DNA from 2 places in the Parageobacillus sp. KH3-4 genome. Region 1 is predicted to be linked to the other one. Evidence: riboswitches for the same ligand, from Rfam matches in the RefSeq annotation. Region 1 holds a riboswitch; the other holds the start of a gene.
What was found. A riboswitch is a leader RNA that binds a small molecule or an ion and turns the genes downstream of it on or off. The one in region 1 is predicted to bind thiamine pyrophosphate.
Positions count from the first base shown of each region.

Region 2: linked by a shared signal. The riboswitch ahead of thiM (hydroxyethylthiazole kinase) and the one ahead of tenA (thiaminase II) in region 1 are both predicted to bind thiamine pyrophosphate.

Region 1 is NZ_AP025627.1:3,121,183-3,126,823, forward strand. Features, by position in the region: gene MWM02_RS15700 (energy-coupling factor transporter transmembrane component T family protein) at 1-295, opposite strand, end outside; gene MWM02_RS15705 (ABC transporter ATP-binding protein) at 302-1,762, opposite strand; gene MWM02_RS15710 (ECF transporter S component) at 1,781-2,371, opposite strand; gene tenA (thiaminase II) at 2,355-3,053, opposite strand; TPP riboswitch at 3,153-3,260, opposite strand; gene MWM02_RS15720 (hypothetical protein) at 3,332-3,568, opposite strand; gene MWM02_RS15725 (class I SAM-dependent rRNA methyltransferase) at 3,658-4,842, shown strand; gene MWM02_RS15730 (MFS transporter) at 4,875-5,641, opposite strand, start outside.
Region 2 is NZ_AP025627.1:1,545,133-1,550,773, forward strand. Features, by position in the region: gene MWM02_RS08060 (DUF6044 family protein) at 1-1,212, shown strand, start outside; gene MWM02_RS08065 (glycosyltransferase family 2 protein) at 1,226-2,251, shown strand; TPP riboswitch at 2,308-2,420, shown strand; gene thiM (hydroxyethylthiazole kinase) at 2,482-3,291, shown strand; gene thiD (bifunctional hydroxymethylpyrimidine kinase/phosphomethylpyrimidine kinase) at 3,306-4,109, shown strand; gene thiE (thiamine phosphate synthase) at 4,119-4,778, shown strand; gene MWM02_RS08085 (acyltransferase family protein) at 4,817-5,641, opposite strand, start outside.

The DNA.
Region 1 (5,641 bases):
TCACATGTATAAGCCCCCAGCGAAACCACGTCGTCTTACCCTCGCCAAACAAAATCATCGATGACGCGGTCGAAACAAACACAAGAAAAAACGGCAAAAATAACAGCAACAAAAACTTCCATGGATAGCCGGTATACAGGATAAATAACAAGAGAAGTCCGAACGAAAAATTGATTAAAACATTTGGATTGTGCATGAACAACACACCGATAAACAACAAAATGAGCACAATCAGTTTTAAGCTCGGATTCGTATGATGCAGCCACGTTTCTCGATAATGAATGTTCCATTTCATTGGTGTCTATTCCCCCTGCACGGACAGCACCGCCGCTTTGGATGGATGTTGCAAAATGGGTTCATCTTTCACAAGCCGCCCGTCTTCAATCACCCATCTTCTTGTCGCGAAATGTTTGACGATGTTTTCGTCATGGGTGACCATCATAATCGCTGCCCCTTGCTCGCGATATGATTCCAACAGTTCAAGCAGCGCAAACGTATTTTTCGCGTCTTGCCCAAACGTCGGCTCATCGAGCAGGAAAATTCGCTGTCCACTTACAATCGAAGCAGCTACGCTTAAACGGCGTTTTTGTCCCATCGAAAGCTGATATGGATGTTGATTTTGCTGTTCCCAAAGGTGGAAGCGACGCAGCAATTGTTCAACCGTTTCTGTAATTTCCTCTTCACTTCGTTTTTCCAAACGAAGCGAATATGCAATCTCCTCCCGCACGGAATTAGCGACAAACTGAAATTCCGGATTTTGAAAGACAAACGCAATCAAACGATGAAGCTGTTTCAGCCGCTTGCTGTCTTCTCCGTATAACTCATATGTTCCGTCTGTGCGGATCAGTTTCATCAACGCGTGCAACAACGTGCTTTTCCCGGCACCGTTTTTGCCGGTAATGGCAATCCATTCCCCCGCACGCACAGTCGCTTCATCGACGCGTATTTTTACATCGCGCAGGCGGTATCCACGAAATTGGCGAAGATGAATCATTTTCTCTTGTTGGACGGCCGCCCGCCGGTATTGCCGCTTCGCTATATATTCATCCCAGACGCCAGGATGCCAAATGCCTTGGGAAGCAATGACGTCTTTATAATTAGAAAACACCGTTTGCGCTTGACCATCAGCAATGATCTTGCCTTGATCGTTCAATAAAATAATCCGATCGACGAAATCAAGCACATGATCGATTTTATGTTCGACGATGATCACTGTTTTGTCGCGAGCGATTTGTTTGACCGTCTGCCAAATCGCTTTCGTCCCTTCTTCGTCAATCATCGCCGTCGGTTCGTCCAAAAACAGCACATCCGGCTCTAACGCGAGCGCGGAAGCAAGGGCGAGCCGCTGCTTCATCCCTCCCGATAACGTATGAATATCAGTATGTGGATCGACAAAAAGCCCAACCGCTTCTAGCAGATTTTCGATCCTCTCTTTCATCTGTTCGCGCGGCACACCGATGTTTTCAAGCGCAAAGGCAATCTCTTCATCGACAAACGGCATGCAAAATTGTGAATCAGGATCTTGAAAGACATAACCCCAATGATCGGGAAGCTGCACCCGTTCCGCTTTCATCGGAACGTCGATTGAATGCGGAATCAAGCCAGACAGCACTTGCAACAATGTCGATTTTCCGCACCCGGATGGACCGAGCAACAACACTTTTTCTCCTTCGTAAAATGTGATCGATAAATCTTTGAATAACAGCGTATCTTTCCCAGGAAATTTCAAGCGCAACCGTTCCACAGAAGCTATCGGTTTCATCGTTCGCACGCCACCTTTTTAACGATCAAGCGCGTCGTAATCATCTTTTGAAGCTGGACGCAGCATTTGTACCACTCCCGTTTTTTCCAACGCCTTTACTAGCGAAGCAGCGAAAACACCAGAAATGACAATCGCGCCAATAAAGCGGGCGATAAGGAATAACGCCAAGTTCCAAGGAGCCAGTGCTTCAATATACCCTTTGTAAAAATCCATCACAAGCGAACCGATCGTCGAGCCAATCGCTCCAAGCGACACGACCAACGCGTCAAATCGTTTATAGCGAAATGCGGCAAACACTGCTTCCGCTAAAAGTCCTTGCACAACTCCGTAAATGAGCACTTCTAACCCCCATTCGGAACCCATAATCAATTCTCCAGAAGAAGCAGCAATTTCCGCCAATAGCGCGACGCCCGGTTTACGAATCAACAAGTACGCCACCGACGCAGCGATAAACCACATGCCGTAAATCAATTGATCAATATGGAAGCCGAGTGGCTTAACAGAGTAATAAAGCGGCCCCCAAATTTTATAGATGATCCCAAAAACGACAGCAATCACAATTGTCGTTAAAATATCAACGAGCCTCAATCCTTTAGTTGTTGCTGGCATGTTCTCTTATCTCCTTTCTTGCTGATGGCCATGTTTCTAAACGATATGCCATTTCCCAAAATTCGTACTCATATTCACTGCTAATAAGAAAATGCTGCTCCATCCGCTTGCGATCAGATTCGGTAACTGCTTTGGCGATCGCATCCAAACGGGCGATTTGCTCTTTCACTAGGCCGCGAAACCATTCGGAGCTGTATGTTCCAATCCATTTCTGATAGATTGGCTCTTCTGGCTGGCAATCTTTTAATCTCTCGCCAATTTCATAATAGAGCCAATAGCACGGCAAAATCGCTGCAATCACATCTCCTAGATGTCCTTCGTACGCAGCCCGGTACATATGCGACGTATATGCGTATGCGGTTGGGGCCGGAATAAATGACGCTTTCTCTTCTTCCGTGATCCCAAGCAGCTCGGCAAACGTCTCATGCAAAGATAATTCCGCTTCACATGTGCTTTGGGCATGATGCGCCATGCGTGCGGTTGTCGCCAAATCCGGAGACTTCGCCGCTCCAAGCGCTTGCACTCTCGCAAAATGGCGCAAATAATATGCATCTTGCATGACATAATAACGAAAACGAACAAGGTCTAGCGTCCCTTCCCCCAACTCTCTCACAAAAGGATGTTCAAAACTTGCCTGCCAAATGGTGTCGGCCTTTTTCCGCAATTCCATCGCAAACGACATCTTTATCTCCCCTTTTAAAAAAATAAACACCACTTCCTTTACAAAAGCGCAAAGAAAGTGGTGTTAAACACTAGTCGCCAAAAAACACGGAAAAACCACGACTGCGCCACTCCACTTCCCTACGCTGGTATTACCCAGATCAGGTTCTAAGGGTCTCAAAGGCACACTTTGATCTCAGCCTTTCTGAAGGCCCCCCTAGTGGATTGTGCGTCCGCTATGAAATTTTCTTATTTGAGTATATCATATCACTGTGAATATCATTGTCAACCCTTTTTCGGCTACGCATCCGAAATTTTCGCCACATCGCCTATATAACGCGTTTCCCCTTCGCGCCCTGCCGCGTTCGTCAGGCGCTTCACCGCTGCATATGCTTGAATTTTTACACCGACGATCGTTTTCAGACTGGCCATCTGTCGTTGCCGATAATCGTATTCCCTATGCCAATCCAATGCGCTTTTACTTGCTTTCTCAATCCCCAACCTGCCGCTGCGATCATCTGATCTATATCCCCGCATGTTGACACGCTGTCCACATTGCTTCTTTTGCCGCAATTCTGTATCATAGAAAAAGCAAACGACTACATCATCATAATGGAGTGGAGAACGTGGCAAACGTATTTTTAAAACGAAAGCGGAAAAAACGGTTAGAACAAGGACATCCGTGGATTTTTCAAAGCGAAGTCGATTATATTGAAGGTGATTTTGAGCCAGGCGATTTTGTCGATGTATACAATCATCAACGCTACTTTTTGGCAAAGGGCTATATTAACCCGAAATCGCAAATTATTGTGCGCGTTTTGACACAAAATCCCGATGAAGAGCTAAATGAACAATTGTTTGTCGCCCGAATCCGCAAAGCATGGGAGTACCGCCAGCGAATGATTCCCGGCGTTCGCTCATGCCGTGCCATTTACGGCGAAGCCGACTTTTTGCCGGGGCTGATCGTCGATAAATACGAAGACGTGCTTGTCGCGCAAATTCTTTCTCTTGGAATGGAAAAACGGAAAGACTGGATTTTGCGCGGCTTGCTGGAAGTTTTTCAGCCAAAAGCGATTTATTTGCGCAATGACGTGTATGTCCGCGAGCTGGAAGGATTGCCTCAAGAAAAAGGCTTTTGGTACGGCGAGTCGGAAACGGAAGTGCTGATTGAAGAAAACGGCGTCAAATATATCGTTGACATTGAAAACGGGCAAAAGACGGGATTTTTCTTCGACCAAAGACAAAACCGCGCGGCGATTAAACCGCTTATTAACAGCGATACAACGGTGCTCGATTGTTTTACTCATACCGGTTCGTTTATGCTCAATGCGTGCTTATATGGAGCGAAACACGTCACCGCGGTCGATATTTCCGAACACGCTATTGAAACTGCAAAGCGCAATGCGGCGCTAAACGGCTTTACCAACGTCGATTTTGTCGTCGCCAATGCCTTCGATTATTTGCGCGAAGCAGTTCGCGACGGAAAGAAATGGGATGTCGTCATCATTGACCCGCCGGCGTTTGCGAAATCGGCACAAGCCGTTCCGAAAGCGTTGCGCGGCTATAAAGACATTAACTTAAACGGCTTAAAGCTTGTCAAAGATGGCGGCTTTTTCGTCACCGCCAGCTGCTCGTATCATGTTCACGCCGATTTGTTCCAAGCGATGATCGCAGAAGCGGCGTTTGACGCGAAGAAAATTTTGCGGCAAGTGTACTGGAGCGGCGCCGGCTACGACCATCCGAAGCTGCTTGCCGCCGACGAAGGCGATTATTTAAAATTTGCCATTTACGAAGTGCGCTCGCGCAGGTAAATAGTAGAAAACGCTTAGGATTATCACTTGTCCTAAGCGTTTCGCATTTTTTTATTTCTATGCAAGATATATAGGTAAAAACTAATAGAAATCAGCACGGAGAGCGCGGCGGTCATATAAATGCTAGAGTAACCGAACCAGTGGCCGATTTGTCCAAACACCATCGCTCCTACGCCAACCCCTAAATCGAAAAACGCGAAAAAGGTCGCATTCGCCATTCCTTTGCGGTTTTTTGCCGCCCTCTCGACAGACCATGCTTGCAGCGCCGGTTGTACTGTTCCAAATCCCAACCCGTAAAGAATAGCTGCGGTAAACAAAATCACATTGCTTGGCAGCCAGGCCAACAATAACATGGCAATGAGAATCAATGCGGCACCCGGTATAAATACCGCCCGGTGTCCTTTTTTGTCATACAACTGCCCGGCAAACGTTCTCGTCACCATGAGTGCAAGCGCGTATAGCAAGAAATACCATTGAATTCCTGAAACTCCTTTTTCTGCTGTATACAATGGAAGAAATGATGCGATTCCCCCAAACGTTACCGTCAGGAAAAACAGTAAAATCGACGGTTCCAGCGCGCTTTTTTCATAAATATCCCATTTATGATGCGCTTGCATTTGCTGTTTCTCAACCTTTTTATATGTAATATTCGCGGCAAACAACAGTGACGCCAAGCCTAAAGCGGCACAAATCAAAAAAAGATGGTGAAAAGACAAAATTCCAGCAAGCAATAACCCTGCAGACGGTCCGAAAGCAAGCGCTAAATTCCCTGACAAGCCATAATATCCCATTCCTTCTC
Region 2 (5,641 bases), 1.6 Mb from region 1:
GCGCTTTGGGCGTTTTTAAATATCCGCGCTGGCGAGCGTTCGTGGGTCAACTATCTTGTACTTACATTATTGCCGTTTTATTCAAGTTTTGTGCTCGGTTTCTTCTTTTTCTTAAGCGCGATGGGAATATGGTGGCTCGTTGACGTCATCCGTGGAAAAGGGTGGAATTGGCGTTTTTTCTTTGCCATTGTCTACATGATTGCCATTTATTTGGCGATTGATTATCGCTTTGTTCATTCGCTGTTATTTTCCGATGAACCGACGAGCCGTGATGAATATTTTCACGCTCGTCTGCCGCTGTGGCGCGTCGTACGTTTGATGGTGAAAAATTACGTTCTCGGCCATACGCATGTGATGACGGTGCACGGACTGGTCATTTTGCCGGTGACGTTAACGGCGTTGTACATCGTTTGGATGAAAAAGTTATGGAAGCAGGAAAAGCTGTTTATATTTTTACACGTGTTGAATGTCGCGCTGTCGACGTGGTACGCGTTTTGGTTTTACAAAGGATGGGTTCCGTTAACGGAGCGTTTCGACATTCTTGATAAATTTAATTTTGCCCGCTATCACTTTTTGCGGCCGACAGTTATTTACGTACTGTTTGCCGTTTCGCTCAAAATTTTATGGCAACAAGGAATTTTATGGAAAAATGTGTGTTTTGCGGCGCTTGCTGCCCAGTTCGTCGTTCTTGCCGCTTTTAACGAGGAAGTTGCGCATCGCAATAAGCCGTCGTTTCGCGAGTTTTATGCGGAAAAGCAGTTTCAAGAAATGAAAGAATATATTGGACGGCCCGTTCATACATACCGTGTCGCCAGCATCGGCATTCATCCGGCAATCGCGCAATATAACGGCTTTTACACGTTGGATACGTATAACAATTTTTATCCGCTTTCGTATAAGCACAAGTTTCGCCAAATTATCGAGCAAGAGCTGGCAAAAAACAAAAAGCTGCGCGAATACTTTGATGAATGGGGAGGGCGCTGCTACATTTTTGTCGACGAATTAGGGAAACATTATATGTTTAAAAAACATTCCAAACGAACAATTAGACGTTTACAGCTAAATACCGACGTGTTTCACGAAATGGGCGGCCGTTACATTTTTTCGGCGTTGCCGATTGAAAACGCAAAACAAAATCAGCTGGCGCTTGTAAAAGTGTTTCGTTCCAAACAATCGGCATGGACGATTTATTTGTACAAGGTGATGCCGTAAGGAGGGGATAGACATGAACGAACCGATGCTTACGATTGTCGTGCCGTGTTACAATGAAGAAGAAGTATTGCCGGAAACGATCGATAGGCTACGCGGCCTGCGTGAGGAGCTGATCGCCGAGCGGCTTATTTCTCCCGAAAGCGCGTTATTGTTTGTCGATGATGGAAGCGATGACGCGACGTGGGACATTATTTATAAAGCAAGCTTGCGTTATCCAGACGTAAAAGGGTTGAAACTTGCGCGCAACGCCGGTCATCAAAACGCGCTGCTGGCGGGACTTTTAGCCGCGAAAACGCGTTCTGATTGCATCGTTTCCATCGATGCCGACTTGCAAGATGACATTGCTGTTATTCGCGACTTCATCGAAAAGTTTCATGAAGGCTATGAAATCGTATATGGGGTGCGGAATAAGCGTGATACTGATACGTTTTTTAAACGCCACACCGCCCAATGGTTTTATAAACTGATGAGGGCGATGGGGGTCGACCTTGTGTATAACCATGCCGATTATCGTTTGCTGAGCCGGCGCGCGGTCGAGGAGCTTGAACGGTTTGAAGAGGTGAATTTGTTTTTGCGCGGAATCGTGCCGCTGCTTGGCCTCCGTTCCACAACCGTCCAATATGACCGGAAAGAGCGTCTTGCAGGAAAAACGAAATATCCGCTCAAAAAAATGATTGCGTTTGCTTTTGATGGAATCACTTCGTTTAGCGTTACGCCGATTCGCATGATTTCACTCATCGGCTTTGCTTCTTTTTTCATTAGCCTATTATTCGGAGGATATTTCCTTTTTTTAAAATTTACCGGCCATACGCAGACAGGATGGACATCACTCATTATATCCATTTGGTTTCTCGGCGGCTTGCAGCTGATTGCCTTTGGCTTGATCGGGGAATATATTGGAAAAATTTACAAAGAAACAAAACGCCGCCCTCGATACATTGTCGATCTTGATTTATTTAATTTATGGGAGCCGCAGCATCGCTCCCCTGCGCTAACCGAAAGATCAACGATGACAGGAATGAGAAAACACCGTTCGTAATAATTTCACTTGCAATATGTGAAAAGAAGGAGTAGACTTTTTGGTGAAAAATTATATATGTTATTTGCGGGAGCTTGCGGAAGCAGGCTGAGAGTACGGCTATATTCCGCCGTTGACCGCTCGAACCTGTTTGGGTAATGCCAGCGCAGGGAAAGTGACTATGAGATGCGTATACACTTTGCTTGCGCGCAAAGTGTTTTTTATTTTGCAAAAAAGGGAGAGGATGGGACATGAATAGCCAGGAAGCGGCAAACGTATTGCAAATGGTGAGAAAAGCCAACCCGCTCGTACATAATATTACGAACGTTGTCGTAACGAATTTTACGGCGAACGGTTTGCTTGCGTTAGGCGCTTCACCGGTGATGGCGTATGCGAAAGAGGAAGTCGCCGATATGGCCAAAATCGCCGGAGCGCTCGTTTTAAATATCGGAACATTAAATCAAACGGAAGTAGAAGCGATGGTCATCGCCGGAAAGTCGGCAAATGAAGCGGGCGTCCCGGTTATGTTTGATCCTGTTGGCGCCGGCGCGACGCCGTATCGCACGGAGACGGCGCGAAACATCGTTCGCAATGTGGCAGTATCGGCCATTCGCGGCAATGCGGCGGAAATTGCCAATGTTATTGGGGAAACGTGGAAGATTAAAGGAGTTGACGCTGGAGAAGGAAGCGGCGATGTCGTTGCTTTGGCGAAAAAAGCGGCGAAGCAGCTGAAAACGGTAGTCGTCATTACCGGAAAAGACGATGTCGCGACAGATGGAGAGACAATATATATCATTCATAACGGACATCCATTGTTAACGAAAGTAACCGGGACCGGCTGCTTGTTGACATCCGTGATCGGCGCTTTTGCCGCGGTGGAGCGGGATGTGCTAAAAGCGGCGGCAGCGGCGCTTGTCAGCTACGGGGTTGCCGCAGAAATCGCAGCAAAAAATGCAGGAGACCAAGGACCTGGCAGCTTCCAAATCGCCTTTTTGGACGCGCTTTCCCGCGTGGAAGCGGAGGAAATCAGCAAATACGGGCGCATCGAACAAGGAGAATGAAAGGAGAGAAAATCATGGTATATAAAGCGTTGACGATTGCCGGTTCAGACAGCGGCGGCGGCGCTGGGATTCAAGCGGATTTAAAGACGTTTCAAGAATTGCGTGTATTCGGAATGTCCGCGTTAACGGCGGTAACGGCGCAAAACACGCTCGGCGTGCAAGGAGTGTACCCATTGTCGCCGGAAGCGGTCGCGCAACAAATGGAATCCGTCGGCACCGATTTAGGAGCGGATGCGGTAAAAACGGGGATGCTGTTTAGTGCAGAAATTATTGAAGCAGTTGCCGCGAAAGTGAAACAATTCGGATGGGACCGTCTCGTCGTCGACCCGGTCATGATTGCCAAAGGCGGCGCCCCGCTGTTGCAAGAAGAGGCGGTAAGCGCGCTGAAAACATATTTGCTTCCGCTCGCGATGGTGGCAACCCCAAACATTCCAGAGGCAGAAGCGTTAACCGGCCTGGAGATTCGAACGATCGAGGACCGCAAAGAAGCGGCGAAACGCCTGCATGAACAGGGAGTGAAATATGTCGTAATTAAAGGCGGACACGACGATGACGGAGAGGAAACGGTCGATATATTATATGATGGCAGCGAATTTTTCTATTTCACAAGCAAGCGCATTGATACGAAACATACGCACGGAACGGGCTGTACGTTTTCCGCGGCGATCACGGCGGAGCTCGCCAAAGGAAAAACGGTTCAAGAAGCGGTGCAGACAGCGAAATCGTTCATTCAAGCCGCCATTGAGCATGAATTAGGCATCGGCCACGGCCACGGTCCGACGAACCATTGGGCGTACCGGGACAACCAAACACGGTAGGTGAGGAAATTGGCGCGGATCGCGAGTGAAGAGATGAAGCAACGATTGAAAGTGTATTTTATTATGGGAAGTGTAAACTGTAAAAAACAGCCATTCGAAGTGTTAACAGAAGCGATCGATGGCGGAATCACGCTGTTTCAATTTCGTGAGAAAGGGAGCGGCGCGTTTGCCGGCGAACAAAAATACGAGTTTGCCAAACAGCTGCAAGCCATTTGCCAAAAGCGCGGCATACCGTTTATCGTCAATGACGATGTCGAACTAGCGCTTGCTATTGATGCTGATGGGGTGCATATCGGGCAGGATGATGAAGATGCGCGCGTCGTCCGTGAAAAAATCGGCGACAAAATTCTCGGAGTGTCGGCGCATAATTTGGAAGAAGCGCAAGCGGCAGTCGCTGCTGGCGCTGATTATATCGGAGTAGGGCCAATTTATCCGACGAAATCGAAAACAGATGCGAAACAAGCCCAAGGCCCCGGGATTATTCGCTTTCTTCGCGACCATGGAATCGATATTCCAATGGTGGGCATTGGCGGCATTACTGCGGAAAATGCCGGCGAAGTGATGAACGCCGGAGCAGACGGCGTTTCCGTCATCAGCGCGATTGCTGCCGCCCCTTCGCCGCTGCTAGCAACAAAACAGCTCGTGCAAACGGTGTTTAATAATAAATAAAAGGTGCCGCATGTTGGGCACCTTCTTTTTTGCCATGTTTATGAAACAGCCTGTTTCTTTTTTGGGAATCGCCATTCTAAAAGCGATTGCATGATGCGGGCGATCGGCTCGCTTCCAAGCACAAGCACAACAATGACGGATAATCCTAGCAATAGCGGATAACCGTGAATACTCATAATAAAATCCGGAAATTTTGTTTCATGCAAATATTTTAAAATAAACCCGTGCAATATATAAATATAAAAGGTTCTTGCGCCTAATACCGAAAAAGAGAAACGGCGGTTTGGAACAAGCGCAAGAAAACAGAGCATCATTAACGTGCTTGCGCCATAAATAACCAGCCGTCCAAAAATTCCTTTTTCCTCTGGTACGCCGAGCGTATCGTATGATTTGGAGCCGTATAGCCATTCCTGCGGCAAATCGGGAAAACCAAAATGAATCATCATGAACATTCCGGCTAATGCGAAAAACGAAAATAAGCGCAGGCGCCATGCAAATAACCGTTCGATATCATGTTTATGCAGGAAAAATCCTAATAAAAAAAACGGAAAAAACGTAAAAGTGCGCGATATGCTTAGCCATTTTTCCGCATCGATCATACCCGCTCCCACTCCCAAGAGAAGGGAAAGCGATAGCGAAACAGGTTTTGGAATTTTCGCAAAGATCCATAATAGCAGGTTCCAACTGAATAAGCTAATTAAAAACCATAAACTCCATTGCGGAGTGAACAAATCGAATTCAATGGAATCTTTTTGGTATAAAAAGTAATAGTAAACCGAATACAACAGTTGAAAAATAAGATAAGGAAGCAATAATTTCTTTGTTATTTTTTTTAAATATCCTTTCTCATGAAATTTTTTTGC